2 regions of the Xanthobacter wiegelii genome follow, and region 1 is predicted to be linked to the other one. Evidence: riboswitches for the same ligand, from Rfam matches in the RefSeq annotation. Region 1 holds a riboswitch; the other holds the start of a gene.
What was found. Region 1 has a riboswitch for thiamine pyrophosphate ahead of thiC (phosphomethylpyrimidine synthase ThiC). Riboswitches for the same ligand answer to the same signal wherever they lie in the genome.

Region 1 (15,524 bases):
ATGACGGCTGGAGATGGCGTTCAGCCGACGGGGAAACGAGCTGTGGGGGCCAGAGCTGGACCAAAATCCACGCCATGCCACGATCGTCTGACGACCGTCATCGCTGTCACGGGTTACCGCTGCGCATTCACCGTCATCGCCCGGCTGGTCCGGGCGATCCACACCTCCGCCGCTGGGGTGGCGGGTTCCGCAAAGCCGACGGGCGGTTGGGTGGATCCCCCGCACAAGGCGGGGGATGATGGCTCGTGAGAGCGAGGGGGATGGGCGAGGCCGGTCGAGAGTGGGCGCCCGCACGCCGCAGCGTGGCCCGTCCTACACCGCCACCGGGGCCTTGATGGCGGGGTGGGGATCGTAGCCGACGATCTCGATGTCCTCGTAGCGGAAGGCGAAGAGGTCCCTCGCCGCCGGGTTCAGGCGCAGGACGGGCAGCGCGCGCGGGGTGCGGGAAAGCTGCTCGCGGGCCTGATCGAGATGGTTCACATAGAGGTGCGCATCGCCCAGCGTATGGACGAAATCGCCGACGCCGAGCCCCGTCACCTGCGCCACCATGTGGGTGAGCAGGGCATAGGAGGCGATGTTGAACGGCACGCCGAGGAACACGTCCGCCGAGCGCTGGTAGAGCTGGCAGGAGAGCTTGCCCTCCAGCACGTAGAACTGGAACAGGCAGTGGCAGGGCGGCAGCGCCATCTTCGCCACGTCCGCCGGATTCCAGGCGGTGACGATGAGGCGTCGCGAATCGGGATTGCGGCGGATGTCCGAGACCACCTGCGCGATCTGGTCGATCACGCCGCCCTCTGGCGTCGGCCAGGAGCGCCACTGGTGGCCGTAGACCGGGCCGAGATCGCCGCTGGCATCCGCCCACTCATCCCAGATGGAGACGCCGTTTTCCTTCAGGTAGCGGATGTTGGTGTCGCCGGCGAGGAACCACAGAAGCTCGTGGACGATGGACTTCAGGTGCAGCTTCTTGGTGGTCACGAGCGGGAAGCCGGCCCCGAGGTCGAATCGCATCTGGTGGCCGAACACGGAGAGCGTGCCGGTGCCGGTGCGGTCGTCCTTGCGCACGCCCTCGTCGAGAATACGGTGCAGGAGCTGGTGGTAAGCTTCCATTAGGTATGTCCGGCCAAGATCAAGGCAGAGGGGCTCTCAAGCCTCACAAGGCTTTCGCCGAACCAGTCTAGCGCGCGGGCCGCAAGGCAGCCAGCCGCCGGCGGCGGGTGTCCACATATGCGCGCGAATAGGGTTGTCCGTTTCCTGATGCCATGCCGCCCCTGGGGAAGCTGTGGCGGGAGGGGCAGATAGCGGAAAAGTGAGTGATTTCCGCTGCGTATGACCTTCGGACACCCCCTATTTCGCCACGCGGCGGCCGTATTAGACCATCACTTAACGCTCGGATTGACGATCAAGGGCAAACGATATGAGTTCCCAGACCACCCTCCAGCAGACCACCCTCCAGGCCGCACTGATGGATGTTCGCGCCTATCTGGCGCAGCTGGCGCAGGCCGAGGACTTCCGCAACGAGGCCGCGTGGGAAGCCGGTTCCAGCTGCGCCGAGGAGCACGCCGCCAGCGACGCCCTCACGAGGCTCGACGAGGCGCTCCGCCAGATCAAGGCCGAGGCCCGCCCGCGCAAGCATGAGCGGTCGGCCAAGGACGAGCGGATGTCATCGCGCGGTCACGAGCGGGTGGGCCTGCACCACGCCCACATCGCGGCGTAACGCTCGCCGTCATCGGCGTGACCGTCCCCCATGCGTTCGCTGCGGTGCAGCGTTGACATTGGGCTTTCGTATACATCACAGTGGCCTTGTTCCAAGGGGGGCCCCGGAAGGGGCTGAGATATCGCAAGTTCGCGGAATTCATCTTCCGCGGCGCCGCGATGACCCTTCGAACCTGATCCGGGTCATACCGGCGAAGGGATCGGAACTTGTGCTTACCGGCGCTCAGCGTCGTCCCGCACCCGTCTCCTAGCTCACACCCCGGTTCTCGTTGAAAGCGCAAGCTGAACGGAGATCCGCAATGCTGGACGAAGCCTCGACGTCCTCCCTGAAAGTCACCACCGGGCCGCTGCCCCATTCCCGCAAGGTGTTCGTGTCCGCCACCCGGCCGGACGTGCGCGTCGCCATGCGCGAGATCGGGCTGTCCGATCCGTCCGAGCCGCCGGTGAAGGTGTACGACACCTCCGGCCCCTATACCGATCCGCAGTCCGTCATCGACCTCACCAAGGGCCTGCCGCAGCTGCGCGCCCAGTGGATCCGCGAGCGCGGCGATGTGGAAGAGGTGGACGGCCGGGCCTTCAGGCCCGAGGACGATGGCCTGAAGGCCGGCCAGTCCTCCACCTTGCCGCAGTTCGATCTCTCCGGCCGCAAGCCGCTGCGCGCCAAGCCGGGCAAGCGCCCGACGCAGATGGCCTATGCGCGCGCCGGCATCATCACGCCGGAGATGGAATATGTCGCCGCCCGCGAGAACCTCGCCAAGGTGAACGGCGGCGCCCATCCACACCATCAGGCCATGGGCCTCGGCGCCGCCATCCCGGCCGATATCACGCCGGAATTCGTGCGCCAGGAAGTGGCGCGCGGCCGCGCCATCATCCCGGCCAACATCAACCACCCCGAAACCGAGCCGATGGCCATCGGCCGGAACTTCCTCGTCAAGATCAACGCCAACATCGGCAATTCCGCCGTGACCTCGGGCGTGGCGGAGGAGGTGGACAAGCTGGTGTGGGCCACCCGCTGGGGCGCCGACACGGTGATGGACCTGTCCACGGGCAAGAACATCCACACCATCCGCGAATGGATCATGCGCAACTCGCCGGTGCCCATTGGCACCGTGCCGCTCTATCAGGCGCTGGAGAAGGTGAACGGCGTCGCCGAGGATCTCACCTGGGAAGTCTTCCGCGACACGGTGATCGAGCAGGCCGAGCAGGGCGTGGACTACATGACGGTGCACGCCGGCGTGCGCCTGCCCTTCGTGCCGCTCACCGCCAACCGCGTCACCGGCATCGTCTCGCGCGGCGGCTCCATCATGGCCAAGTGGTGCCTCGCGCATCACCGCGAGAGCTTCCTCTACGAGCATTTCGAGGAGCTGTGCGAGATCCTCGCCCAGTATGACGTCTCCTTCTCCCTCGGCGACGGCCTGCGCCCCGGCTCCATCGCGGATGCCAACGACGCGGCGCAGTTTGCGGAACTTGAAACCCTTGGCCAGCTCACCGAGATCGCCTGGAAGTATGATTGCCAGGTGATGATCGAAGGCCCCGGCCACGTGCCGCTGCACCTCATCCGCGAGAATGTGGAGAAGCAGCTCAAGGTCTGCCACGAGGCGCCGTTCTATACCCTCGGCCCGCTGGTGACGGACATCTCCCCCGGCTACGACCACATCTCCTCCGCCATCGGCGCGGCGATGATCGGCTGGTTCGGCACGGCGATGCTCTGCTACGTCACGCCGAAGGAGCATCTCGGCCTGCCCGACCGCGACGACGTGAAGACCGGCGTCATCTCCTACAAGATCGCCGCCCACGCCGCCGACCTCGCCAAGGGCCACCCGGCGGCGCGCATCCGCGACGACGCGCTCTCCCGGGCCCGCTTCAGCTTCCGCTGGCGCGACCAGTTCGCGCTGTCGCTCGATCCGGAGACGGCCGAGCGCTTCCACGACGAGACGCTCCCCGCCGAGGGGGCCAAGGTGGCGCACTTCTGCTCCATGTGCGGGCCGAAGTTCTGCTCCATGAAGATCTCGCAGGAGCTGAAGCTGGAAGCCGGCGACATCGCCCGCGCCCAGGCCGACAACCTCGCCTCCGCGGGCATGGCCGAAATGGCCCAGAAGTTCCGCGACGGCGGCGGCCTGATCTACACGCCCGCTCCCGAAGTCGCCCCTCCCCCGCCCGCCGCGGCGGAGTGAGCGGCACCTGAGCGTCGCCCTCCGGCTGGACCGGAGGGCCTTTTCGTCCCGCCCGAGCAACTGGTGGAGGGTCCGGCTTTTCCCGGCCCTCCGCGGAACCTATCGCCGACGCGCCACCAGCTCGGCCGCCACCAGATCCTCGATGGCCGCGCCCACGGACTTGAAGACCGTTATGGCGTCCGCGTCCGTCCGCCCCTCCGTCCTGCCGGCGCATAGCTCGTAGAGGTCGGCCTTCACCTGATCGGTGGACCACACCCCCGCCGCCGCCGGCAGCAGCAGGTCGCCGGCCTCGCCGAGGGCGCCGGCATAAGTGTCCACATAGACATCGCTGGCGCGGATGAGCGCATCGTCGCTCTCGCGCATGGTTGGGGTGAAGGCGCCCACGAGGTCCACATGGGTGCCCGGCCGCACGTCCCGCCCCAGCACCAGCGGCACGTCGGAGGTGGTGGCGCTCGTGATGATATCGGCGGCAGCGACGGCGGCGGACAGGTCGGGCGCGGGCTCGGCCGGCAGGCCTAGTGCCTTCAGCCGATCCGCCATGGCGGCGGCGCGCTCCGGCACGCGGCCCCACACCAGCACGCGGCGGATAGGCCGCACGGCGCAATGGCCCTGCGCCAGCTGGAAGGCGAGATTGCCGGTTCCGACCACGGTCAGCGTCTGGCTGTCCATCCGCGAGAGGAAGGTGGAGGCAAGCGCGGAGGTCGCGGCCGTCCGCCGGTTGGTGAGCGCATCCGCCTCGATGACGGCGGTGGGCACGCCGGTGGTGCCGTCGAACAGGGTATAGATCCCGTGCACCGCGCCGAGGCCCTTGGCGCCATTGGCCGGAAACACATTCACCAGCTTCACGCCGAACACCGCGCCGGGCCGCCACGCCGCCATGGTGAGGAGCCGGCCGGGCGTCTCGTCCGTGCCGACGTGATGGACGCCGCGCACCGGCGATTCCACCTCCGCCGCCGCGAAGGCCGCCCGGAGCGCCGGCACGAGGCGCTCATAGGTCAGCGCCGCCTCGACCTCGCCCGCATCATAGAACGCGATCATGCCGCCTCTCCCTTCCGGAAACCTCTTCTAGACCAAGAGCGGCCAAAGCGCCGCAACGGCACAGGGCGTTGCCGCGACCGCACGGAACCAAAGGGCGGCGCGGCCACTTGGTTCTGCAAAGGAGACCTTCGATGCACCACGATGCAGCGAGCCGCGGACCCATCCGCCATTTCCTCCACGAGGCCGGCAGCTTCTTCCACGCGCCGCCGGGCTCAGAGCCAATCCTCGAATGGCGCGCAAAGGCGGCAGGCAGCGAGGTGCTGATCTGCGACGGCATGCCCGTCGCGCGCCTCGACTGCCACGACCGCCGCTGGACGTGGCGGGTGCTGGATGACGCTTCCGCGCCGATCCGCGCGGGGTCCGAAGCCGAAGCCCGGCTGCTGGCGACCTTCTACGCGCGGCGGCTGCACGGTTGAGGCTCGGCCTCCATTTGCACCGGTGTCATCCCCCGGCTCGTCCGGGGGATCCACGGGACGGCCCAGTCGGGGTCCTTGATCTCTGGCGGCGGAGTGGATGGCCCGGACAAGCCGGGCCATGACTGTCCTTCAAGGGATGGCATTTTCCCTTGCCCCCGCCGCCGCGCGGGTGTGCTCTGACAGACGAAGCCTGCAACGAGGGGCGAGATGGCGCCACGGGCGAGCTGGAAGGGGTTTCTCACCGTCGGCGCGCTGAGCTGCGCTGTCGGGCTCTATGCGGCTGCCTCCACGTCCGAGCGCATCAGTTTGCACATGGTCAGCCGCAAGAGCGGCCACCGCCTGCGCCGGCAATATGTGGACGAGGAAACCGGCGAGCCGGTGGAAAACGACGCGCAGGTGCGCGGCTACGAAGTCTCCAAGGGCGAATACATCACCATCGAGCCCGAAGAAGCGGCGGCTGTTCTTCCGGACAACGACAAGACGATTTCCATCGACGCCTTTCTGCCCTGCGACGGCATCGATACGGTCTATCTCGACCGCCCTTATTTCCTCGCTCCGGTGGACGAGGCCGCCGCCGAGGTTTTCGAAATCCTCAAGCGCGGGATGGCGGCCCAGAAGGTCGCCGCGCTGGGCGAGGCGCTTCTGTTCCGCCGCGTGCGCCGGCTGCTCATCCGCCCGACCGAGGAAGGCGGCGCGCTGCTCGCCTCCACCCTCTCCTTCGATTACGAGGTGCGCTCGGCGCAGGAGGCGTTCGCCGACGTGCCGGAGGTGAAGATCACCGCCGAGATGCGCGATCTCGCCACCCACATCATCAAGACCAAGGCCGGCACATTCGACCCCATGGCCTATCAGGACCGCTACGAGAGCGCCTTGGCAGAGCTGGTGCGCGCCAAGATGGAAGGCAAGCCCCTCCCGAAGGCCCCGCCGCGCAAGGAAGAGAAGGTGGTGGACCTTCTTGAGGCCCTGCGCGCCAGCGCCAAGGCGACAGAGCGCGCCAGCGCCAAAGCGACAGGGGGCGCGAGCGGGAAGGCTTCCGGCAGCGGCAAGAAAGCGCCGGCCAAAGCCAAGGCCGGCAAGAACGCCGCCGCCGAGAAGCCAGCGCCATCCCGCAAGACCACCCGCAAGGCGAGCTGAGAGGCGAGCTGACCCATGGCCGACCTTGACCGCTACCGCGCCAAGCGCGACTTCGCCGCCACCCCCGAGCCCTCCGGCGCCGATAAGCGCAAGGGCAAAGGCGCGGCGACGCGGCCGGAGGGCGTGTTCGTCATCCAGAAGCATGCGGCCCGTCGCCTGCACTATGACTTCCGGCTGGAGATGGACGGCGTGCTGAAGAGCTGGGCCGTCACCCGCGGCCCCAGCCTCGTGCCCGGCGAGAAGCGCCTCGCCGTGCATGTGGAGGACCACCCGCTGGACTACGGCGGCTTCGAGGGCACCATCCCCAAGGGCCAGTATGGCGGGGGCAACGTGATCATCTGGGATCGCGGAACCTGGACCCCCATCGGCGATCCGCACAAGGCCTATGCCAAGGGCCACATGGAATTCACCCTCGACGGCGAGAAGCTGCACGGCCGCTGGCATCTGGTGCGCATGGCGCCGCGCAACGGCGAGAAGAACGAGAACTGGCTCCTCATCAAGGCCGAGGACGCCTTCGCCCGCCCCGAGGACGCGCCCGACATCCTGGAGGAGGAGCCGCTCTCGGTCGTATCCGGCCGGGACGTGGCCGCCCTCTCACCGGATGATCCGCCGCCCCGGAAGCGCGCTGAAAAGCCGGCAGCCCGACCGGCCGCGAAGAGCACCCGCAAGACGCCCGCGAAGGCCACCGGCGCCGCTCCGGAGACGCCCGGTGCGAAGAGCGGCACGCCCGCGTCCCTCGCTCTCCCGAAAGGCGCCAAGAACGCCCCCCTCCCCGCCTTCGTGCCGCCCGCCCTCGCCACTCTGGCGACCAAGGCACCGGCCGGCTCCAGATACCTCCACGAGATCAAGTTCGACGGCTACCGCATCCAGGCGCGGGTCGAAAACGGGGCGGTCCGCCTCCTGACCCGCACCGGACTCGACTGGACCGATCGATTCGGCACCGGCATCCCTGCCGAACTCACCCGATTCCCCATCCGAACCGCACTTTTCGACGGTGAAATCGTCGTCGAATCCGGCAATGGCGCCACCGATTTCTCCGCCCTTCAGGCCGATCTCTCGGAGGGCCGCAGCGACCGCTTCGTCTATTATGTCTTCGATCTTCTCCACCTCGACGGCCACGATCTGACACCCCTTCCCCTCAAGGATCGCAAGGACTTGCTGGAAAAGCTGGTGGGCGAAAACGGGGACAAGGTGCGCTACAGCGCCCATTTCGAGGACGACGGCGCGCTCGTCCTCTCCCACGCCTGCCGACTGAGCCTCGAAGGGGTGGTCTCCAAGCTGAAAAACGCCCCCTACCACAGCGGCCGGTCCCGTGACTGGATCAAGTCCAAGTGTCTGGAAAGACAGGAGTTTGTGGTGGGCGGCTTCGTCCCGTCCACCACCTCGCGCACTGCCATCGGCTCGCTGGTGCTGGGCGTGTTCGAGAAGGGCAAGCTGCGCCATGTCGGTCGTGTCGGAACCGGCTTCACCCAGCGCGTGGCGGCCGACCTCTACAAGCTACTAGCCTCTGAAAAGACTGATGTTTCTCCCTTCACCGGCAAGCTGAGCGCGGAGGAGACGCGGGGCGTCACCTTCGTCCAGCCGCTCCATGTCGCGGAGGTGGAATTCGGCGCCTGGACCGGCGACGGCCACCTGCGCCACGCCGCCTTCCGCGGCCTCAGGGAGGACAAGCCGGCGACCGATATCGTCCGAGAAACCCCTGTAGAGACAAAGACTTCCGCCCCAGCCGCGCCACAACGCCGGGTGCGTCTCACCCATCCCGATCGCGTCTATTGGCCGGACGTGGGCCTCACCAAGGAAGGGCTGGCGGACTATTATGCGCAGGTCTGGCGGTACATGGCCCCGTTCGTGACCGGCCGCCCGCTGGCATTGGTGCGCTGTCCGGAAGGCATTGACGGACAACGGTTTTTCCAGAAGCATCCGTGGAAGGGGCTGGACAAGAACATCCTCCAGGTCGCCGATCCCAAGGAAAAGGACGAAGCCCCCTACCTCGCCATCCGCGACCTCGACGGGCTGATCGCCCTGGTCCAGGGGGCCGCTCTGGAAATCCACCCTTTCGGCGCCACGCTGGCGAACTGGGAGCGGCCCGACCTCCTCACCATGGACCTCGATCCCGGGGATGACGTGCCATGGCGGGACGTGATCTCCGCGGCAGAGGAGGTGCGCCAACGACTTGAAGCGAAAGGCCTTTCCGCCTTTCTGAAAACCTCCGGCGGCAAGGGCCTGCACGTCTGCGCCCCCCTGAAGCCCAAGGCCGACTGGCCCCGGCTGAAGGCCTTCACCAAGCAGATGGCGGAGGAGATGGCGGCCGACAGCCCGGAGCGCTATGTCGCCACCATCACCAAGTCGAAACGTAAGGGCCGGATTCTTATAGATTATTTGCGTAACCAGCGCGGCGCGACGGCGGTGGCGCCGTACTCCACGCGGGCGCGCCCCGGTGCGCCGGTGTCCATGCCGCTGGCGTGGGAGGAATTGGGGGAGGCCATCGGCCCGCAGCACTTCACCGTGGGCAACGCCTTGGCGCGACTAATGAATCTCGGCCATGACCCTTGGGGAGATTTCCGCGCGGCGGCAGTGCCTCTGCCGGAGTAAACGGCCCCTTACTTCCGCTTGCCCTTCTCAGCCGAAAGGCTGCGGCGCAGCGCATCCATGATGCTCACCACATTGCCACCCGTTGGCGCCTCGGGGGCGGGCTTGGTAACCTTCTTCGCCGGACGCTTCTTGCGCTTTGAGGCGATGAGATCCATCAGCCCCTCCTGCACGGGATCGTGCACCATCTCCGGCTCAAAGGCTTGCGTACGCTCGGAAATCAGCTTCTTCACCAACCCCAGCGCCGCCTTGTCCGGCGCCTCCCTGGCCTCCGGCGCGCCGTCGAATTCGCGGACCTCGTCGCCATAACGAAGCGTCCAGAGAATGAGCCCGCTGCCGCGCGGCTCCAGCATCACGCCCCGCTCGCGCCGGTACATCACGAGGCGCGACAGCGCCGCCGTCCCGGTGTCCTCCATGGCCGAGCGGATCACCGAGAAAGCCTCGGCGCCGACGGCGTCGTCCGGCACGAGGTAATGTGGCTTGTCGAGATAGACCCAGCCGATGGTGTTGCGGGGGACGAAGCTCTCGATGTCGATGGTGCGCGTGGTCTCCAGCGCGATATCGTCGAGTTCTTCATCTTCGACAAGCACATAGCTGTCGTCGCCGGTCTGGTAGCCGCGCCCCTCGTCGGCCTCGGACACAGGCTTGCCGGAGCTCTCGTCCACGTAGCGGGAAACGATGCGGTTGCCCGTGTCCCGGTTCAGCGTGTGAAAGCGCACCTTCTCCCGCTCCGATGTGGCCGGCGTCATGGCCACCCGGCAGGTCACCAGGGAGAGCTTCAGATAGCCCTTCCAGAAGGCACGCGGCACCATGCGTCCTACCGGTCAGTCTTTGGAGACATGGGAGGGCTTGCCCTTCTGCTTGGTCGCGGCAAGGTCATGAAGCTCCTTCTCGCTCATGGAGTCCACCATCTGGCGAGACGCGCCCTTGAGCGACGATGTCTTGCGCTCACCCCGCTTGGCGGAGAGAGCGGCGCCCGCTGCCATCTGCTGAGCCTTTGATTTTGCAGGCATTTGAAGCCTCCATCAGTAAGAGCGCCGACCTTTCAGGATCTCCAGCTCCGCGCGCTCCCAATATTCCCGGTCGCGACCCTGCTGACAGCCATCCTCCCGCCAGAGCGCATGGGCGCGCCAGCGGATGCGGTCCAGCTCAGTGTCGGAGAGACCCTGAACCGCGTTGGCCGCCTGGCTAGGCTGGGCGTTGGTGGGGCTGGCGTCGTTGGCGTGGGGCATGTTCCTTCCTCCGCGCGATGGTGAGGCGCACGGGTGCGCCTCGGTTCCTCCCGCCCCAACCCTCGCCCGCGCACGATGGTTCCCGCCGCCGCTCGGGACGGCTAGAACAGGCCAAACGATAATGAGGAGACGACCATGGCGCGCTTTCCCGTCACCGGCGAAATCTCAGCGGATGCGGATGCTTTGCTGGCCCGGCTCGGCATCGCGGACGATCGCCTCACGGGCACGCGGGAGGCGGTGACGCCATTGACCGGGGAAGTCATTGCCCGCGTGGCCGACATGGACGCTCCAGCGGTTCAGGACGCCATCGGCCGCGCGCATTCCGCCTTTCTGGAATGGCGCATGGTACCTGCGCCGCGACGGGGTGAACTCATACGCCTGTTCGGCGAGGAACTGCGCGCCGCCAAGGCGGACCTCGCCGCGCTGGTGACGCTGGAGGCCGGCAAGATCACCTCCGAGGGCCTCGGCGAGGTGCAGGAGATGATCGACATCTGCGACTTCGCCACCGGCCTCTCCCGTCAGCTCCATGGCCTCACCATCGCCACCGAGCGGCCGGATCACCGGATGATGGAGACCTGGCACCCCATGGGGGTCGTGGGCGTCATCTCCGCCTTCAATTTCCCCGTGGCGGTGTGGGCATGGAACGCCGCGCTGGCCCTCGTCTGCGGCAATTCCGTCGTGTGGAAGCCGTCGGAGAAGACACCGCTCACCGCCCTTGCCGTGGACGCCATCTTCGCCCGCGCCGCCGTCCGGTTCGGTGGTGTGCCGGAGGGGCTCTCCACCCTCGTGCTGGGGGGCCGCGCGGCCGGCGAGGCGCTGGTGGATGACCCGCGCGTGCCCGTCATCTCCGCCACCGGCTCAAGCGCCATGGGCCGCCATGTGGGACCACGCGTGGCGCAGCGCTTCGGACGGGCGATCCTGGAACTCGGCGGCAACAACGCCGCCATCGTCTGCCCCTCGGCGGACCTCGATCTGACGCTGCGTGCGGTCGCCTTCGCGGCCATGGGCACCGCCGGCCAGCGCTGCACCACTCTGCGGCGGCTGATGGTGCACGACAGCGTGTATGACGCGCTCCTGCCCCGGCTGAAGTCGGCCTACGCCTCCGTCAGCGTGGGCGATCCCCGCGCCGAGGGCACGCTGGTGGGTCCGCTCATCGATGCCGGCGCTTTCGAGGCCATGCAGGTGGCTCTGGAAGCCGCGCGCGCGGTGGGCGGGGTCGTCACTGGCGGGGAGCGGCTGGGGGCCGAATTCGCGCTCGATGGCTATTATGTTCGCCCGGCGCTGGTGGAGATGCCCGCGCAGACGGACACGGTGGCGGCGGAAACCTTCGCGCCCATCCTCTATGTGCTGCGCTACTCCGACCTCGCCGACGCCATTCGCCTCAACAACGAGGTGCCACAGGGGCTCGCGTCCGCCATCTTCACCACGGACCTGCGCGAGGCTGAGCGCTTTCTCTCGGCGGCAGGTTCGGATTGCGGCATCGCGAACGTGAACATCGGCCCCTCGGGCGCGGAGATCGGCGGCGCGTTCGGCGGCGAGAAGGAGACCGGCGGCGGACGCGAGGCCGGATCCGACAGTTGGAAGGCCTACATGCGCCGCGCCACCAACACCATCAATTACGGCTCGAGCCTGCCGCTGGCACAGGGCGTGACCTTCGACGTGGGATGATCCGGGCGATTGGGGCTCGACACGGCAGCCGGACTGCGCTTCAACCGATTTAGAGGAGATATCCCATGAGCCTTCCGAGCCCGCTTTCTTTCGTCGCCAAGGCCCCGGTGGTGCCGGTCGTGGTCATCGAGCGCCTTGAGGATGCCGTGCCGCTCGCCCGCGCGCTGGTGGAGGGCGGTCTGCCGCTCATCGAGGTCACGCTGCGCACGCCGGTTGCGCTGGAGGCGCTGCGGCTGATCGCGGCCGAGGTGGAGGGCGCCATCGCCGGCGCCGGCACCGTCATCAATCGCGCGCAGATCGACGCCACCATCGCGGCGGGCGCCACCTTCCTCGTCAGCCCCGGCACGACGCCGGAGCTGACCTCTGCCTTCACCGAGGCGCCGATCCCCATCATGGCGGGCTGCGCCACGGCCTCCGAGGCCATGCGGCTGGCGGAACTGGGTTTCGAGGTGCTGAAGTTCTTCCCGGCGGAGGCCTCGGGCGGCGCGGCCTTCCTGAAGTCGATCGCCGGCCCACTGCCCCACCTGCGCTTCTGCCCGACCGGGGGGATCGGCCCGGCGAATGCGGGTGACTATCTCGCTTTGCCCAACGTGGTAGCGGTTGGCGGCTCCTGGGTCGTGCCGAGCGACGCAATCCGCGCCGGTGACTTTGGCAAGGTCCGCGAGTTGGCGACGGCGGCCTCCCAGCTCAAGCGGGCGGCCAAGTTCGGCTGACCGGTACCCACCTCTCCAGACAAAAAGCCCGGCACTTGGCCGGGCTTTTTCATCTGTTGGGGCTCAGTTCGCCTAGCCTCAGCCGACGGACTTGCCCTCGCCCTCGGCCAGGAAATGCTCCAGCCAGTGGATGTCGTACTGGCCCTCGGCGACGTCGCGGGTGCGCACCAGCGTGCGGAACAGCGGCAGCGTGGTGTCGATGCCGTCCACCACGAACTCGTCCAGGGCCCGGCGCAGGCGGCGCAGGCACTCGTCGCGCGTCTTGCCGTGAACGATGAGCTTACCGACGAGGCTGTCGTAGGTGGGCGGGATGACGTAGCCCTGATAGGCGTTGGAATCCACGCGGATGCCGAGGCCGCCGGGCACGTGATAGTGCGTGATCTTGCCGGGCGACGGGCGGAAGGTGGTCGGGTGCTCGGCGTTCACGCGGCACTCGATGGCGTGGCCTTCCATCACCACATCGCTCTGCTGGAGCGTGAGAGGCTCTCCGGCGGCGACGCGGATCTGCTCGTTGATGAGGTCGATGCCGGTCACCATCTCCGTCACCGGATGCTCCACCTGAATGCGGGTGTTCATCTCGATGAAGTAGAAGCGGTCATTCTCGTACAGGAACTCGATGGTCCCGACGCCCAGATAGCCGAGCTTGCGCATGGCAGCGGCGCAGGTCTCGCCGATCTCCGCCCGCTGGGCGGCGGTGATGACCGGAGACGGGGCCTCTTCCCACACCTTCTGATGGCGGCGCTGGAGCGAGCAGTCGCGCTCGCCGAGGTGGATGGCGTGGCCCTTGCCGTCGCCCAGCACCTGCACCTCGATGTGGCGCGGGGTGGAGAGATACTTCTCCAGATAGACCGCATCGTCGCCGAAGGCAGCCTTGGCCTCTGTGCGGGCGGTGGAGAGGGCCTGCGACAGGTCGTCGGCGGTCATCGCCACCTTCATGCCACGCCCGCCACCGCCGGCGGCCGCCTTCACCAGAACCGGAAAGCCGATCCCGGCCGCGACGCGGTGCGCCTCCTCGTCCGAGTGGATGCCGCCATCGGAGCCCGGCACAACGGGGATGCCGAGGGACTGCGCCGTCTTCTTGGCCTCGATCTTGTCGCCCATGATGCGGATGTGTTCCGCCTTGGGGCCGATGAAGTGGATGTTGTGGTCGGCGAGGATCTCGGCGAAGCGTGCATTCTCGGCGAGAAAGCCGTAGCCCGGATGCACCGCATCCGCCCCGGTGATCTCGCAGGCGGCGAGCAGCGAGGGGATGTTGAGATAGCTCTCGCGGGCCGGCGGCGGGCCGATGCACACGCTCTCGTCGGCGAGGCGCACATGCATGGCGTCGGCATCGGCGGTGGAATGCACCGCCACCGTCGCGATGCCCAGCTCCTTGCAGGCGCGCAGGATGCGCAGCGCGATCTCGCCGCGGTTGGCGATGAGGATTTTTCTGAACATCAGCGGTGCGTACCTTGTGGGTGCCTGCCTCGTGGGTCTGTGCCGGTGTATGCGTGCCGCGCGGGCGCGCTCATTCGATGATCAGCAGCGGCTCGCCGTACTCCACCGGCTGCGCATTGCCCACGAGGATGCGCGTGACCGTGCCGGAGCGCGGCGCGGGGATGGCGTTCATGGTCTTCATCGCCTCGACGATGAGCACGGTCTGCCCCTCGCGGACGCTCGCGCCGACCTCGATGAAGGGGGCGGCGCCGGGCTCGGCGGCAAGGTATGCGGTGCCCACCATGGGAGAGGCAACGACGCCGGGATGCTTGGAGAGGTCCGCCGGAGCCTCGACCGCGACAGCCGGGGCAGCTGCCGCGACGGGCGCGCCAGCCGGATAAGGCGCGGCGTAGGGGGCCCCCTGGGCAATGGTAACAGGGGCGGGCGCGCGCACCACGCGGATGCGCAGGCCCTCGTGCTCCACCTCGATCTCGGTCAGGTCGCTGCCCGAGAGGAGATCGGCGATCTCCTTGACGATGGCGGTGTCGATGGGAGGGTTGGAGGGCTTCATGATGTTCCTGGCTCTGGCCGGCCGTCTGGCCGCGCGAGGGCGTTGGGGGATCTTAAGGGGTCTGCGGCAGGCCGGCGATGGCGCGCAGGCCCAGCACATAGCTCTGGGGTCCGAAGCCGCAGATCACTCCACGGGCAACGGGCGACAGATAGGAATGGTGGCGGAAGTCTTCCCGCGCGAACACGTTCGACAAATGCACCTCGATGGTCGGCACCCCAACCGCAGCCACCGCGTCGCGCAGCGCGACGGAGGTGTGGGTGTAGGCCGCGGCATTGAGGACGATGCCCCGCGCGCCGCGGGCCGCCTGGATGAAATCCACCAGCGCGCCTTCCGAATTGGTCTGACGGAAGACGATATCGAAGCCGAGCGCCTTTCCTTCGGCCCGGCACAGCGCCTCGACATCGGCCAGCGTCGCCGCGCCATAGATGCCGGGCTCGCGGGTACCGAGCAGGTTGAGGTTGGGCCCGTTCAGGACGTGGACGGTGTCTGTCATCCGTGCGTGATCTGCCACCGGCCTCCTGTCGGCCGGGTCGCAGCCTTATAGGGGTGCGCGCGGCCGATGGAAAGAGTGCCCACAGCACGGCCGACCCCGGGAGGCCGGACCGTACCCCGGGCACTCGGGCGGGTGACGCCCCTTCTACTTGCCGGCCTGCTTGGTGCGGGCTTCGGCGATGGCGGCCTTGAGCTTGTCGAAGCCCACGGCGCCGACCACCACCTGATCGCCCACCACATAGGACGGCGTGCCGTTGAGCGACAGCGCCTCGGCGATCTTCATGCTCTCGTCGAGAGTGGCGTTGAGCTCGGGCGAGGTCGCCTGCTTCTGGATCAGCGCCGGGTCGATGCCGACCTCCTTCGCGACC
Region 2 (15,524 bases), 1.9 Mb from region 1:
CCATCCCGGCAAATATGTGCGCGTGAACGCCTTCGACTCCACCCGTGGGTGGGAGACGATCCGCCTGTCCTTCATCGTGCAGCGCCCGGCGAAGGAAGACGGCTTCCGCCTCGACCGCACCGAGGGTCCGGGCCGCACCCAGCGCTATGCACTCCAGAACCGGGCCTACGCGGCCGGGTGACCTGACCAACCTTTTCGAGCTTCACCAGCGCGGCCGTTCCCACCGCGCCACTTAACGCCGAGGTTCGACCATGCTCGATGTCGCCACATCCGCACCGTCCGCCGCGTTGCCGGCTGAGGCTGGCGAGGGCAGGCTCGACCTCGGCGCTCTCTTCACCGAGAGCGAAGTCCCCGAATTCCTCGCCGAGCTGGACGAGGGCCTGATCGGCCTCAAGCCCGTCAAGCGGCGCATCCGCGAGATCGCCGCCCACCTCGTCATCGGCCGGGCCCGCGAAAAGCTGGGCCTCACCTCCGGCGCGCCGACGCTGCACATGGCGTTCACCGGCAATCCCGGTACCGGCAAGACCACCGTCGCCCTCAAGATGGCGCAGATCCTCCACCGCCTCGGATATGTGCGGCGGGGTCATCTTGTCTCGGTGACGCGGGATGATCTTGTGGGTCAATATATCGGCCACACGGCACCGAAGACCAAAGAGATTCTTAAGAAGGCCATGGGCGGCGTCCTGTTCATAGACGAGGCTTATTATCTGTACCGGCCCGAGAACGAGCGGGATTACGGTCAGGAAGCCATCGAGATCCTGCTCCAGGTGATGGAAAACCAGCGGGACGATCTCGTCGTGATCCTCGCCGGCTACAAGGACCGCATGGACCGCTTCTTCGAGAGCAATCCCGGCTTCCGCTCCCGCATCGCCCACCACATCGACTTCCCCGATTACGAGGACGCCGAGCTGGTGGAGATCGCCAGGACCATGGCGGCCGACGCCGACTACATCTTCAGCCCGGAGGCCGAGGTCGCCATCGAGGAATATGTGGCCAAGCGCCGGCTTCAGCCGAACTTCGCCAACGCGCGCTCCATCCGCAACGCCCTGGACCGCATGCGCCTGCGCCAGTCCCTGCGCCTGTTCGAGACCGGCGGCCTCACCGACCGCGAGGCCCTCGCCACCATCACCGAGCGGGATGTCCGCGCCAGCCGGGTGTTTGCCGGCGGCATCGACGCCCCCGACTACAAGCCCCAGGCGGAATAATCCGCCACGGGGTCAAAGACGACCAAAGAACAAAACCTGTGACGGCCCGACGAACGGGCCGCGCGGAGGAGCCCTCAGGGAGACCTGCCATGTTGGAGCCGAACGCAGACCATCGGGCCGCAGCCGCACAGGCTGTTGCTGCCTCGCGCATCACGCTCACCGTCATGCTGGACGAGTGGGCGGGTGCGGATGCCCGCCGCCGCGCCGTCGCGGATACCGTCTGCGCCCTTGCCACCGGCTGCGCGTCGCTGGCCGCCGCCATCGCCGAGGGGCCGCTCGCCGGCGATCTCGCCCGCACCCTCTCTTCCGGCGAGGCCGGCGAAGGCCAGAAGGCGCTCGACGTCATCTCCAACGACATCGTCATCGGCGCGCTTAAGGCGGCGCCGGTCGCGGCGGTGGCGTCCGAGGAGAATGACGCGCCGGTCCTGCTCGATCCTGCGGCGCCGCTCCTCGTTGCCATCGATCCGCTGGACGGCTCGTCCAACATCGACACCGACATCTCGGTGGGCACCATCTTCGCGGTCTTCCCCCGACCCGAGGGCGCCGACGCATCCGCCTCCTCGGCCTTCCTGCAGAACGGCCGGGACATGCTGGCGGCGGGCTACGTCATCTACGGCCCGCACACCGCGATGATGCTGACGCTGGGCGCCGGCACCTGGCATTTCGCCCTCGACCGCGCCGGCCTCTTCCGTCTGGTCGATGCCGAGGTGAAGGTGAAGGAGGGCGCGGCCGAGTTCGCCATCAACATGTCCAACTACCACCACTGGGACGCGCCGGTGCGCGACTATGTGGACGACTGCCTCGCCGGCAAGAAGGGCCCGCGGGAGCGCGACTTCAACATGCGCTGGGTGGCCTCCATGGTGGCGGACGCGCACCGCATCTTCCAGCGCGGCGGCATCTATCTCTATCCCGGCGATGGCCGGAAGGGCTACAGCCACGGCCGCCTGCGCCTGCTCTACGAGGCCTTCCCGGTGGCCTTCCTGATGGAACAGGCCGGCGGTTGCGCCACTGATGGCCGGGGCGCGATCCTCGACCTGACCGCCGACGCCCTGCACCAGCGCGTGCCGTTCATCTTCGGCTCGCGCGACGAGGTGGCCCGCGTCAGCCGCTATCACCTCGAGCCGAACGGCCACGGCGAGCGCTCGCCGCTGTTCGCCCGGCGCGGACTGTTCATCTGACCCGCGCCCCCTGACCTTCGGAACTCGAGCATCCCATGTCCATCAAGCACCCCATCATCGTCGTCACCGGTTCGTCGGGCGCCGGAACGACCTCCGTCAAGCGGACCTTCGAGCAGATCTTCTACCGCGAGAAGGTCAAGGCGGCCTTCGTGGAAGGCGACAGCTTCCACCGCTACGACCGCTATGAGATGCGCGAGCTGATGGCCGCCGAGGCGGCCAAGGGCAACAAGCACTTCAGCCACTTCTCGCCCGAAACCAACCGGCTCGATGATCTCGCCCAGTTGTTCAAGGACTATGGCGCCACCGGCTCCGGCCGCTTCCGCCACTATGTCCACGATGCCGGCGAGGCGAAGCTCTACAACACCGAACCTGGCCGCTTCACCGATTGGGAAGATCTGGAGCAGGGCACCGACATCCTGTTCTACGAGGGCCTGCACGGGGCGGTCGTCACGGACGAGCTGAACCTCGCCCAGCATGCCGACCTGAAGATCGGCGTGGTTCCCGTCATCAACCTCGAGTGGATTCAGAAGATCCATCGCGACAAGGCCACGCGCGGCTATTCCACCGAGGACGTGACCGACACCATCATGCGGCGCATGCCCGATTACGTGCGCTACATCTGCCCCCAGTTCACCGAGACCGACATCAACTTCCAGCGCGTGCCGACGGTGGACACCTCCAACCCGTTCATCGCCCGCTGGATTCCGACGCCGGACGAGTCGATGGTCGTGATCCGCTTCCGTGACCCACACGGCATCGATTTCCCGTACCTGCTGTCGATGATCCACAACAGCTTCATGTCGCGGGCGAATTCCATCGTCATCCCGGGCAACAAGCAGGATCTCGCCATGCAGCTCCTGCTGACCCCGCTCATCATGAAGCTCATGGACCGCAAGCGCCGCGCCGCCTGAGGCGGGCGCGACAGTCCCTCCCCCGCGCCGGGGGGAGGGCGAGGGGGAGGGTGGCACGTTCTTGAGCCCCGAAGCCCGGGCGACCTTGGACGCGTGGCTGCCGCCCTCCCCCCACCTCTTCCGGACGGAGCGTGGCCCCCTCCGGCACGAGATGGCGCGTGTTGCGTAACCGATTGAAGGCCCGCCCTCCCCGCCGACTCCGGGACGGGATCTCCGGGCGCGCGAGCCGAAGGGAGAACACCATGACCGCCCACGCCGCTGCCATTGCCGCTGCCGAAGCTCCGGCGCCCGTCGACCGTTCGCCCGGCGCGCTCGGCTGGCCTGTGACGGCGGCCCTGCGTGCGCTCGCCATGGACGGCGTGGAGCAGGCCAAATCCGGCCACCCCGGCGCGCCCATGGGCATGGCCGAGATCGCCGCCGTGCTCTGGCGCGAGCATCTGCGGCACAATCCGGCGGACCCGTCCTGGCCGGACCGCGACCGCTTCGTGCTCTCCAACGGGCACAGCTCCATGCTCATCTATGCGCTCCTGCACCTCACCGGCTACGATCTGCCGATTGCCGAGCTGAAGCGCTTCCGCCAGCTGCATTCGCGCACGCCCGGCCATCCCGAGCTGGGCATGACGCCGGGTGTTGAGACCACCACCGGCCCGCTCGGCCAGGGCCTCGCCAATGCGGTGGGCATGGCCATTGCCGAGAAGACGCTGGCGGCCCAGTTCAACCGGCCGGGCCTTTCCATCGTCGATCACCGCACCTTCGTCTTCCTCGGCGACGGCTGCCTGATGGAGGGCGTGAGCCACGAGGCCTGCTCCCTCGCCGGCCGGCTCGGCCTCGGGAAGCTCGTCGCCTTCTATGACGACAACGGCATCTCCATCGACGGCAAGGTCGAGGAGTGGTTCCCGGACGACACTCCGGCCCGCTTCGCCGCCTATGGCTGGCAGGTCGTCCGCGACGTGGACGGCCATTCCCCCGCGCAGCTGCGGGCGGCGGTCGAGGCGGCGCTTGCCGAGACCGGCAAGCCGACGCTGATCTGCTGCAAGACCACCATCGGCCGCGGCGCCCCCACCAAGGAAGGCCACCAGGACACCCACGGCGCCCCGCTCGGGCCTGAGGAGATCGCCCGTACCCGCGCCGCCATGGGCTGGGAGCATGCGCCCTTCGAGGTGCCGGACGACATCTACGCTCTGTGGAATGCGCGCAAGGACGGCGCCGCCCGCCAGTCGGCGTGGGAGGCGCGGATGGAAGCCTATGCGCGCGCCTATCCGGCGGAGGCCGCCGAATTCCGCCGCCGGCTCAAGGGCGACCTCTCTCCCGCCTTCGTGGCGACTTATGACGCAGCCCTCAAGGCAACGGTGGAGAAGGCCGAGACGGTGGCCACCCGCAAGGCCAGCCAGCTCGCGCTGGCTGCTCTCGCCCCGGCGGTACCGGAATTCCTCGGCGGCTCGGCGGACCTTGCCCATTCCAACCTCACCACCTTCCCCGGCGCCGTACCCATCACCCGCGATCCGGCCGGCAACCAGATCTTCTACGGCGTGCGCGAGTTCGGCATGTCGGCGATCGCCAACGGCATCGCCCTGCACGGCGGGTTCATCCCCTTCGTCGCCACCTTCCTCGTGTTCTCGGACTATGCCCGCAACGCCATGCGCATGAGCGCGCTGATGGGCCAGCGGGTGATCTACATCCTCACCCACGATTCCATCGGCCTCGGCGAGGACGGCCCCACCCACCAGCCGGTGGAGCATGTGGAGAGCCTGCGCCTCATCCCCAATCTCGACGTGTGGCGCCCCGCCGACACGGTGGAGACGCTGAGCGCGTGGCACGCCGCTTTGACGCGCAAGAACGGGCCGAGCGCCCTCATCCTCTCCCGTCAGAACCTGCCCTGCTGGCCGCGCGACGCCGCGCAAATCGAGGCGATCGAGGCCGGCGCCTATGTGCTGCGCGAGAGCGAGGGGCTCGCCCGCGCGGTGCTGGTCGCCACCGGTTCCGAGGTGAAGCTGGCGGCGGCGGCGGCGGACCTGCTCGATACCGCCGGCATCCCGACCCGCATCGTCTCCATGCCCTGCCGCGAGCGCTTCGAGGCGCTGACCGAAACCGAGCGTGCCACCCTGTTTCCCAAGGGTGTGCCCGTGGTGGCGGTGGAGGCGGGCGTGACCCGCGGCTGGCGCGGCCTCTCCGGCACGCGCGCCGACGCCATCACCGCCATCGGCATCGACCGCTTCGGCGAATCCGCGCCGGAAAAGGATCTCTGGCCGCTCTTCGGCTTCACGCCGGAGGCCGTGGCGGACGCCGTGCGGCGGGTGGTGGGGTGAGAAACGCCGCGTCTGTGGCCCGCTTCTACGGCCGTCATGCCCCCGGCTTGTCCGGGGCATCCACCGGCCCGCATGACCGGTGAAGGACAGCGGACACCGGCCAAACGGCATCGTGGATCCCCCGGACAAGCCGGGGGATGGCGGGACGAACGGGACCATGGCGCTCGCATTCCGAGACGCCGACTTGAACATTGAAGAGGAGAGGACAATGGCCCTCGTTTCCATGCGCCAGCTGCTCGACCATGCGGCGGAGCATTCCTACGGACTGCCAGCCTTCAACGTGAACAACATGGAGCAGGTGAAGGCGATCATGGATGCGGCGCGCGCCACGTCCTCGCCGGTCATCCTGCAAGGCTCCGCCGGCGCCCGCAAATATGCCGGCGAGCCGTTCCTGCGCCATCTCATCGCCGCCGCCGTGGAGGCCTATCCCGAAATCCCGGTGGTGATGCACCAGGACCACGGCGCCTCCCCCGCGGTCTGCATGGGCGCCATCAAGTCCGGCTTCTCCTCGGTGATGATGGACGGCTCCCTGAAGGAAGACGGCAAGACCCCCGCCGACTACGACTACAACGTCTCCGTCACCGCCAAGGTGGTGGAACTGGCCCATGCGGTGGGCGTGTCGGTGGAAGGCGAGCTTGGCTGCCTCGGCTCGCTGGAGACCGGCAAGGGAGAGGCCGAGGACGGTCACGGTGCCGAGGAGGCCCTCGACCATTCCCGCCTGCTGACCGATCCGGACGAGGCCGCGCAGTTCGTGAAGGCCACCCAGTGCGATGCACTGGCCATCGCCATCGGCACCTCCCACGGCGCCTACAAATTTACCCGCAAGCCCACCGGCGACATCCTCGCCATCGACCGCATCAAGGCGATCCACCAGCGCATCCCCACCACCCATCTGGTGATGCACGGCTCGTCCTCGGTGCCGCAGGAACTGCTTGAGGAAATCCGCACCTATGGCGGCGACATCAAGGAGACCTACGGCGTGCCGGTGGAGGAGATCCAGGAAGGCATCCGCTACGGCGTGCGCAAGGTGAACATCGACACCGACATCCGCCTCGCCATGACCGCCGCCATCCGCCGCGTCGGCGCCAAGAACAAGAGCGAGTTCGACCCGCGCAAGTTCATGGCCGCCGCCATGGACGAGGCGAAGAAGGTCTGCATCGCCCGCTTCGAGGCCTTCGGCTCCGCCGGCAAGGCGGAAATGGTGCGCCCCATCGAGCTGGACGACATGGCGCGGCGCTACGCATCCGGCGAACTCGCGCAAGTGGTGCATTGAACGGGTGCATTGAACGGGTGCATTGAGCGGACGGCTGGCGCCCACGCGGCGCCGTGCCTATAGAGTGCCTGAGGCGGCCATGGCCGCCTCTTTCCCCGGACAAGCCACAGCGAAGCTGGAGCGCTGATCCGGGATCCATGGAAGGATCCTGCGCAGCAGGCTCTTTTCAGGGACGGTCATGAAGGGAGCCGCCTTCGGCGCAGTCTTGTGCCGGACCCCGGCTCTCCAGACGTTGAGGAGATTGCCATGGCCCGCGCCTATCCCATCATCGCCCCGTCCATTCTTTCGGCGGACTTCACCCGCCTCGGTGCCGAGGTGGATGCGGTGCTCGAGGGCGGTGCCGAGTGGATCCATTTCGACGTGATGGACAACCATTACGTCCCCAACCTCACCATCGGCCCGCTGATCCTCCAGTCCCTGCGCAAGGCGACGAAGGCGTTCGTGGACGTCCACCTCATGGTGAGGCCGGTGGACGGCATGATCGAGGCCTTCGCGAGCGCCGGCGCCGACCTCATCTCCTTCCACCCGGAAGCGTCCGAGCATGTGGACCGCTCGCTCCAGCTCATCCGCTCCAAGGGCGTGAAGGCGGGCCTGGTGCTGAACCCGGCCACCCCCCTCTCTGTGCTGGACTACACGCTGGAGCAGCTCGACCTCGTGCTGGTCATGTCGGTGAATCCCGGCTTCGGCGGGCAGGCCTTCATCCCCTCGGCGCTGGACAAGCTCAAGGCCATCCGGGAGCGCATCGACGCCTCGGGCCGCGACATCCGCCTGGAGATCGACGGCGGGGTGAAGGTGGACAATATCGGCGCCATCGCGGCCGCCGGGGCGGACACCTTCGTCGCCGGCAGCGCCATCTATGGCGCCAAGGACTATGCCGCGACCATCGCCGCCATGAAGCGCGAAATCGCCGCCGCGACCGGCACCGCTGCGGCGGCGTGAGGCTATCTCAAGCGGTGCGGCTCCTGAGCGAAGACGCTCGGCACCGGTCGAAGACCGCAGCCGAGCCGATCAATGCCCCGGCCGGCGCGGCGCGATGATCTCGCCCCGTGCCCGTTCCGCCCGCTCGATCAGGTATTTTGCCACCAGCGTGAACAGTGCCACGCCGGCGAGCACGGTGGCGGCTGCGAAGGCCGCGACCGTGTGGCTGTCCTGATAGAGCAGCTCGATCTGCAGCGGCAGGGTCGAGGTCTGGCCCCGGATGTTGCCAGAGACGATGGAGACGGCGCCGAACTCGCCCATCACCCGCGCATTGCACAGGGCCGCGCCGTAGAGCAGCGCGAACTTCACGTTGGGCAGGGTGACGAGCCGCAGCACGTCAAAGCCCGAGGCGCCCAGGCTCACCGCCGCTTCCTCCTCGTCGCGCCCCTGCGCCATCATCAGCGGCACCAGCTCGCGCAGCACGAAGGGCGCGGTGACGAACAGGCTGGCGAGGATGATGGCCGGCACCGCGAACATGATCTTGATGTCGTTTGCCTGCAGGAACGGCCCGAACAGCCCCTGCGCCCCATAGACGAAGAGATAGGCGACGCCGGCCACGATGGGCGAGATGGAGAAGGGCAGCTCCGCCAGGGCCAGCAGCAGGTTGCGGCCGCGGAAGGAGAATTTCGTCACCGCCCAGGCCGCCGCGATTCCGAAGGCGGTGTTGAGCGGCACGCAGATGATGGCGGCGAGCAGCGTCAGCCCCACCGCGTGCAGCGTATCGGGCCGGGCGAGCGCTTCGAGATAGGCCGGGAGGCCGCGCGCGAAGGCCTCGGCGAAGATGACCGCCAGCGGCGCGATCAGCGCCAGCGCAGTGGTCGCCAGCACCAATGTGAGAATCACCGCGCGGGTTGCCGTGCCGTCGCCGACGCGCAGGCGGTGGCGGTTGACGGGATACGCCATCAGGCATCCCCCATCGCGAACTTCTGGTGCCACGCCTGCACGGCGTTGACGATCAGCAGCATGAGGAAGGCGAGGCCAAGCATGGTGACGGCGATGGCCGCCGCGGCGGCATAGTCATATTCCTCCAGCCGGATGAAGGTGAGCAGCGCCACGATCTCGGTGCGGAACGGCTGGTTGCCGGCGATGAACACCACCGCGCCGAACTCGCCCAAAGAGCGGGCGAAGGCCAGCGACGTGCCGGCGAGGAAGGCCGGGAAGATCGCGGGAAAGATGATGCGGCGGAAGATGGTGAGGTCGCTCGCGCCCAGCGTCGCGCCTGCCTCTTCCAGCTCCGGCTCCATGTCCTCCAGCACCGGCTGCACCGTGCGCACCACGAAGGGGATCGAGGTGAAGGCCATGGCGCAGACGATGCCGGCCGGAGCGTAAGCCACCTGAATGCCCCACTGCGCCAGCGGCGCGCCGAACCAGCCGTTCTTGGCGAACAGCGCCGTCAGCGCGAGGCCAGCCACCGCCGTGGGCAAGGCGAAGGGCACGTCGACCATGGCATCAAGCAGGCGCTTGCCGGGAAACTCGTAGCGCACCAGCACCCAGGCGAGGGCAAGGCCATAGACCGCGTTGAACAGCGCCGCCAGCGCCGCCGTGGTCAGCGTCACCTGGAAGGAGGCGAGCGTGCGCGGCGAGGTGATGATGGCGATGTAGCGCTCGAAGCCCACATCCGCCGCCTTCAGCAGCAGCGCGCCGATGGGCAGGAGCACGATGAGGCCGAGATAGAGCAGCGTGAGGCCGAGCGAGAGCCGCAGGCCCGGAATGACGCTTCGGCGCGACTGGCGGCTCAGCATCGGCAGCGCGAAGCGGGGGCGGGGCATGGGCTCTTAGGGGGCATCTTGCGCTGGAGGGTCGGGCCGACGTCGCGGCATACGGCCGTTATGGCGCGCACGGGCGGAAATGTCATGCTTGGCCGGGATAAAAATTAAACACCGCGAAATCGCTGTGATTTCACGCCACAAAAAAGGGCCGCGAGGCGGCCCCTTCCGTCTTCTTCGGTTGCTTCGGTTGCCTTGGCTCAAAACCCCGGCAGGTCGAAGGCGCCCGGCAGCGGCCAGCGCAGGCCAGTGATCGGGCCGGGCCCAGCGGCGGTGGGTCCATAGGTCGGGTAGAAGTAGCCGGGCGAAAGCGCGTAGTCGAGATAGGACTTGGAGCCGGGCTTCACCACGGTTCCGGCGTCGAGATACGAGCGGCGCTCGACGACGATACGATTGCGCTTCTTCACCGTCTGCGCCTCGGCGCTGTCGGCGGAAGCGATGGAGAAGGCACCCGTGGTCGCCGCGATGGCCGCGACCGCCAGCGACACCGAGAGCGCCGTCTTCAGGCCCGTGCGGGCAAGAGAAGCGAAGGCGGTGAACGAAGCGAAACCCATGGCATCCTCCCAGATCGGCGCAGGGCCGACCTTGACTGGATTAATAGACGTTTGTCCCCTGCGCAAGGAAACCCGCCTCCTCGGCGCCATGTTCCCGCCGTCTCGCGGCCGGCGCGTGGCGTTCACGCAACAGTCGCTTGCGCCGATGGCATGGCTGATCGCGAATCTTCGATTTGCAAGGCTAGGGGGTTCGGCCTAAAAGCACGGTCTTCGGCCGCATGGGCCGATACATCCGAGGAACATCATGGGTTACAAGGTCGCCGTCGTCGGCGCCACGGGCAACGTGGGCCGGGAGATTCTCTCGATCCTCGACGAGCGGGGCTTCCCCGCGGACGAGGTCGTTGCGCTCGCTTCGCGAAAGTCGCAGGGCGTGGAAGTCTCTTACGGCGACAAAACCCTGAAGGTGAAGGCGCTTGAGACCTACGACTTCTCCGACACCGACATCTGCCTGATGTCGGCCGGCGGGGCCGTGTCCAAGGAATGGTCGCCGAAGATCGGCGCGCAGGGCTGCGTCGTCATCGACAATTCGTCCCAGTGGCGCATGGACCCGGACGTGCCGCTGATCGTTCCCGAGGTGAATGCGGACGCCATCGTCGGCTTCTCCAAGAAGAACATCATCGCCAATCCGAACTGCTCCACGGCGCAGCTCGTGGTCGCGCTGAAGCCGCTGCATGATGCCGCGACCATCAAGCGCGTGGTGGTCTCCACCTACCAGTCCGTCTCCGGCGCCGGCAAGGACGGCATGGACGAGCTGTTCTCCCAGACGCGGGCCATCTTCGTCTCCGATCCGGTGGAGCCGAAGAAGTTTCCGAAGCGCATCGCCTTCAACCTCATCCCGCAGATCGACGTCTTCATGGACGACGGTTACACCAAGGAAGAGTGGAAGATGGTGGCCGAGACCAAGAAGATTCTCGACCCCAAGATCAAGCTCACGGCCACCTGTGTCCGCGTGCCGGTCTTCATCTCCCACTCCGAGGCGGTGAACGTGGAGTTCGAGAAGGAGCTTTCGGCCGACGACGCGCGCAAGATCCTGCGCGAGGCGCCGGGCATCCTCGTCATCGACACCCGTGAGCCGGGCGGCTACGCCACCCCCCACGAGGCAGCCGGCGAGGACGCGACCTACATCTCGCGCCTGCGCGACGACCCGACCGTGGACAACGGCATCGCCTTCTGGTGCGTGTCGGACAATCTGCGCAAGGGCGCCGCGCTGAACGCGGTGCAGATTGCCGAGGTGCTGGTGAACCGCAAGCTCATCACCGCCCGTTCCAAGGCGGCGTGAGCGTTTCAACACTTTGAGAGTGACGGACGGCCCGCTTCGGCGGGCCGTTTGCTTTTGGGGGTCAGCGCGGCCGGGAGCGGGTGCGCTGCGCCACGGCCACCACCAGCGCCACGCCTGCGGCGAAGGCGATGGTCTCGGCGTCCGGCACCTCGCCATTGATCGGCCAGGCGAGGCCCACCGTCACGAAGGTTTGCAGCAACTGCATCTGCCCGACGCGGGCGATGCCGCCTGTGGCGAGCCCGGCGTTCCAGAAAAAGAAGCCGATGAGCTGGCTGAACAGGCCGAGATAGACCAGCGCCGCCCAGGAGGCGCCCGCAACGTCCCCCGCCCCGCCCCATGGAAAGGTGAGGAGCGCGAGCGGCAGCGTCACCGGCAGGCAGAGGATCAGCATGAAGGCGATCACCTCCCACCCCGACATGGTGCGGGCGAGGCCGCCCGAGACGGCGTAGCCGATGGCGCAGGCGATGACGCCGAGGAACAGCAGGCTGTCGCCCATCCCCAGCGCACCGCCCGCGCCATTGCGCAAGGCGAAGGCCACCACCAGTCCGGCCCCCACCGCACTCGCGGCGAACAGGCCGAGGCCCGGCCGTTCCCCGGCCAGCAACATGGCGGCGATGGCCGTGCACAGGGGCAGAAGTCCAAGCACGATGCCGCCATGGGCCGCCGGCACCGTCTGGGTGGCGACGCCGATGGCCAGCGGGAACACGAAAATCAGGCAGGCGGAGGAGACAGCGAGGCGCCACAGCACCGCGCGCTGGCCGAACGGCCACGGCCGGCGCATCACCAGCACCAGCCCCAGCGCCGCGAAACCTGCGAGGGCCGCGCGGCCGAAGCTGATGAAGGAGGGGCTGAAATCGTGCAGGGCAAACCGCGTGAGGGGCAGCGTCGCGCCGAACATCACCACCGCGACGAAGCCGAGAAGAAGCCCTATGGCCAGACGTCGATCCATGCGGCTCCCGGCGCTGTTCAGGGCCGCTTCATTAGGACGTGTGCAGCTGAAAAGACAGCGAAACCGCTTGATATGACCATCAGGAACCGTGATGGCGCGAAAAACGCAGGTGAAAGGCGGCACCGTCGCCGCTATGGTGGCGCGCCGCCGAACCCGTGCCATCCCAGCGCGCGGCCCTGAAGAGCGAGAACATGATCCAGTCCCAGCGTCCCGGCCATGACGTCGACCCCAAGCTGCTCGAAATCCTGGTCTGCCCCCTCACCAAGGGGCCGTTGGAATATGATCGCGAGCGCCAGGAGCTGATCTCCCGCGCAGCGCGCCTCGCCTATCCCATCCGCGACGGGATCCCGATCATGCTCGCCGACGAGGCGCGCCAGCTGGACGAAAGCGAACTCAACCGCTGAGGTCCGCCGCGTCCCACGCGCCCGCCTCTTGCAGTTCTGCGGCCGGCATGAGTAAATAACAGATACGGCCTGGGGTGCCGCGCATCATGCGCGGCTGAGATCATACCCATCGAACCTGTCTGGATCATGCCAGCGTAGGGAGATGCCGATGAGCGAGAGCTTGTCGCAGTTTGTTTCCGCACCATCGTCGCAAGCCGGCTCCGGATCGGCAGGCAAGGCGAAGCCCCGTGTGGCGATCGTCGGCGGCGGCGTCATCGGCCTCGCCCTCGCATGGCGCCTCGCTGACGCCGGCTGCCCGGTGGACCTGTTCGATGCCGGCGAGACCGGGCAAGGCGCGAGCCGCGCCGCCGCCGGGATGCTCGCCGCCTGCGCCGAGGCCGAGCCGGGCGAGGAAGGCCTGCTCCCCCTCACCCGCGCCAGCCAGACCCTTTGGCCCGCCTTCGCCGCGGAGCTGGAGCGCATCTCCGGCGAGCCGGTGGACCTGCGCACCGAAGGCACGATCACCATCGCCCTCACGGCGGATGACCTCGCCAAGCTGCGCCACCTCTTCGCCTTCCAGCAGGGGCTGGGCCTGCCCGTCCAGTGGCTCAGCGCCGCCGAGGTCCGCCGACGCGAGCCCTATCTGGCGCCACGCCTCGCCGGCGGCGTGCTGAGCCCGCAGGACCACCAAGTCGACAACCGCAGGGTGGCGGCCGCGCTGAAAATCGCCGCGCTCAAGGCTGGCGCGAGGCTCCACGAACACACCCCGGTCAGCCGGGTGGAGACGGCCGGCGGCCGCGCCACCGGCGTCGTCACGGGCGAGACGCACCATGCCGCCGACGTGGTGGTGCTCGCGGCCGGCGCCTGGAGCCGGGGCGTGGACATCACCCCGGCGACGCCGCTGCCGGTGCGCCCCATCAAGGGCCAGATGCTCTCCCTGCGCATGGACCCGGCCGCGCCCATCCTCTCCCATGTCCTGTGGGCACCGGGCTCCTACCTCGTGCCTCGGCGCGACGGACGTCTCATCATCGGCGCCACCACCGAGGAGAAGGGGTTCGACACGGACCTGACGGCCGGCGGCCAGCTGGCGCTGCTCACCCATGCGTGGCGGGCGCTGCCGACGCTGGAGGAACTGAGCATCGTCGAGCAATGGGTCGGCTTCCGCCCCGGTAGCCGGGACGACGCGCCCATCCTCGGCCCGAGCCCGGAGGTGGACGGCCTCGTCTACGCCACCGGCCATCACCGCAACGGCATCCTCCTTCTACCCGTGACGACGCAGGTGATCGCCGACCACATCCTCGGCGGCACAATGGCGGATGTCGCCCTGCCGTTCGGCGCGGAGCGCTTCGGCCCGCCGCGCGCGGCGGCGGAGTGAGCACCATGCTGGCCCTGAAGGTGAACGGCGCCGAGGAGGCCCATCCCGTGGCCACCGTCGCCGACCTGCTCGTCGCCAAAGGGCTGGAGCCGGAGCGCAAGGGCATCGCGGTGGCGGTGAACGGCGCCGTGGTGCCCCGCCGCACCTGGACCGAGGCGCGCCTTTCCGCAGGCGACGCCGTTGAGATCATCGAGGCCAAGCAGGGCGGTTGAGCCCCGGCCCAACAAAACAGGGCGCTCCTGAATGGGCGCCGGGAAGAAGCACCATGAGCGCGTTCCAGACTCCCAACGCCGATCCCCTCGTCATCGCCGGACGCACCTTCTCGTCACGGCTGTTCCTGGGCACGGCGGGCTATCCCAACCAGAAGGTGTTCCTTGATGCGCTCGCCGCCTCGGGCAGCGAGATGGCGACGGCCTCCATCCGCCGCATCAGCCTCGCCGGCTATGAGGAGAGCCTGACGGACCTGCTCACCGGCCGCGTCCACATCCTGCCCAACACCGCCGGCTGCCAGACCGCGAAGGACGCGGTGCTCACCGCCGAGCTCGCCCGCGAGGCGCTGGAGACGGACTGGGTGAAGCTGGAGGTCATCGGCGACCGCGAGCTGCTCTATCCCAATGTGGAGGAGCTGCTGAAGGCGACGGAAGAGCTGGTCTCGCGCGGCTTCGTCGTGCTGCCCTATTGCAACGACGATCCGGTCACCTGCCAGAAGCTGGCCGATCTCGGCGCCGCCACCGTGATGCCGCTGGGCTCCATGATCGGCACCGGCCTCGGCATCGCCAACCCGCACATGATCGAGCTGATCTGCGCCCGCTCCCCGGTGCCGGTGGTACTGGATGCAGGCATCGGCACCGCCTCCGATGCGGCGCTGGCCATGGAACTGGGTTGCGCGGCGGTGCTGCTGAACACCGCCGTCTCCAAGGCGCTTGATCCGGTGCGTATGGCCACCGCCTTCCGCCACGCGGTGGAGGGCGGCCGCCTCGCCCGCCTCGCGGGGCGCATTCCGCGCAAGCTTCACGCCGAAGCCTCCAGCCCCGAATTCGGCCTCGTCGGGAGCTGACCCGCTGACCCGCCTGCCATCGCCGCCGCTGCTGCTCATCACCGACCGCAGGTTGGCGCGCGGCGATCTGGCGGACGTGGTAGGCGCGGCCTGCGCCGGCGGCGTTCGGTGGATCAGCCTGCGTGAGAAGGATCTTCCCAAAGCGGAACAGATCGCGCTTGTCGCCCGCCTGCGCATCGTCACCGCGCCATGGGGCGCGCGCCTGACGCTCCACGGGACACCGGAGCTGGCGCGCGCAGCTGGCGCCGACGGCGTGCACCTGTCCGGCGGTGGGGATGCTGCGGCGGCCCGGGCGCTGCTCGGCCCCGAC

Region 2: it holds a riboswitch for thiamine pyrophosphate, as region 1 does, so the genes downstream of both, thiO (glycine oxidase ThiO) here and thiC (phosphomethylpyrimidine synthase ThiC) in region 1, are expected to answer to the same signal.

Annotation. Positions count from the first base shown of each region.
Region 1 covers NZ_CM195529.1:2,067,336-2,082,859, reverse strand. The annotation lists gene V5F63_RS09645 (thymidylate synthase) at 313-1,107, opposite strand; gene V5F63_RS09640 (hypothetical protein) at 1,415-1,714, shown strand; TPP riboswitch at 1,799-1,931, shown strand; gene thiC (phosphomethylpyrimidine synthase ThiC) at 2,013-3,887, shown strand; gene lhpI (bifunctional Delta(1)-pyrroline-2-carboxylate/Delta(1)-piperideine-2-carboxylate reductase) at 3,987-4,925, opposite strand; gene V5F63_RS09625 (hypothetical protein) at 5,057-5,341, shown strand; gene ku (non-homologous end joining protein Ku) at 5,549-6,475, shown strand; gene ligD (DNA ligase D) at 6,491-9,067, shown strand; gene ku (non-homologous end joining protein Ku) at 9,076-9,876, opposite strand; gene V5F63_RS09605 (DUF3008 family protein) at 9,889-10,077, opposite strand; gene V5F63_RS09600 (DUF2934 domain-containing protein) at 10,090-10,296, opposite strand; gene amaB (L-piperidine-6-carboxylate dehydrogenase) at 10,432-11,964, shown strand; gene eda (bifunctional 4-hydroxy-2-oxoglutarate aldolase/2-dehydro-3-deoxy-phosphogluconate aldolase) at 12,030-12,677, shown strand; gene accC (acetyl-CoA carboxylase biotin carboxylase subunit) at 12,756-14,114, opposite strand; gene accB (acetyl-CoA carboxylase biotin carboxyl carrier protein) at 14,185-14,664, opposite strand; gene aroQ (type II 3-dehydroquinate dehydratase) at 14,717-15,157, opposite strand; gene V5F63_RS09570 (DsbA family protein) at 15,302-15,524, opposite strand, start outside.
Region 2 covers NZ_CM195529.1:3,936,233-3,951,756, forward strand. The annotation lists gene V5F63_RS18355 (ribulose bisphosphate carboxylase small subunit) at 1-181, shown strand, start outside; gene cbbX (CbbX protein) at 252-1,205, shown strand; gene V5F63_RS18365 (class 1 fructose-bisphosphatase) at 1,295-2,383, shown strand; gene V5F63_RS18370 (phosphoribulokinase) at 2,419-3,294, shown strand; gene tkt (transketolase) at 3,537-5,600, shown strand; gene fba (class II fructose-bisphosphate aldolase) at 5,809-6,873, shown strand; gene rpe (ribulose-phosphate 3-epimerase) at 7,120-7,812, shown strand; gene cysW (sulfate ABC transporter permease subunit CysW) at 7,882-8,754, opposite strand; gene cysT (sulfate ABC transporter permease subunit CysT) at 8,754-9,620, opposite strand; gene V5F63_RS18400 (hypothetical protein) at 9,818-10,171, opposite strand; gene V5F63_RS18405 (aspartate-semialdehyde dehydrogenase) at 10,416-11,450, shown strand; gene V5F63_RS18410 (DMT family transporter) at 11,512-12,399, opposite strand; gene V5F63_RS18415 (Trm112 family protein) at 12,591-12,803, shown strand; TPP riboswitch at 12,864-12,963, shown strand; gene thiO (glycine oxidase ThiO) at 12,952-14,157, shown strand; gene thiS (sulfur carrier protein ThiS) at 14,163-14,369, shown strand; gene V5F63_RS18430 (thiazole synthase) at 14,423-15,214, shown strand; gene V5F63_RS18435 (thiamine phosphate synthase) at 15,252-15,524, shown strand, end outside.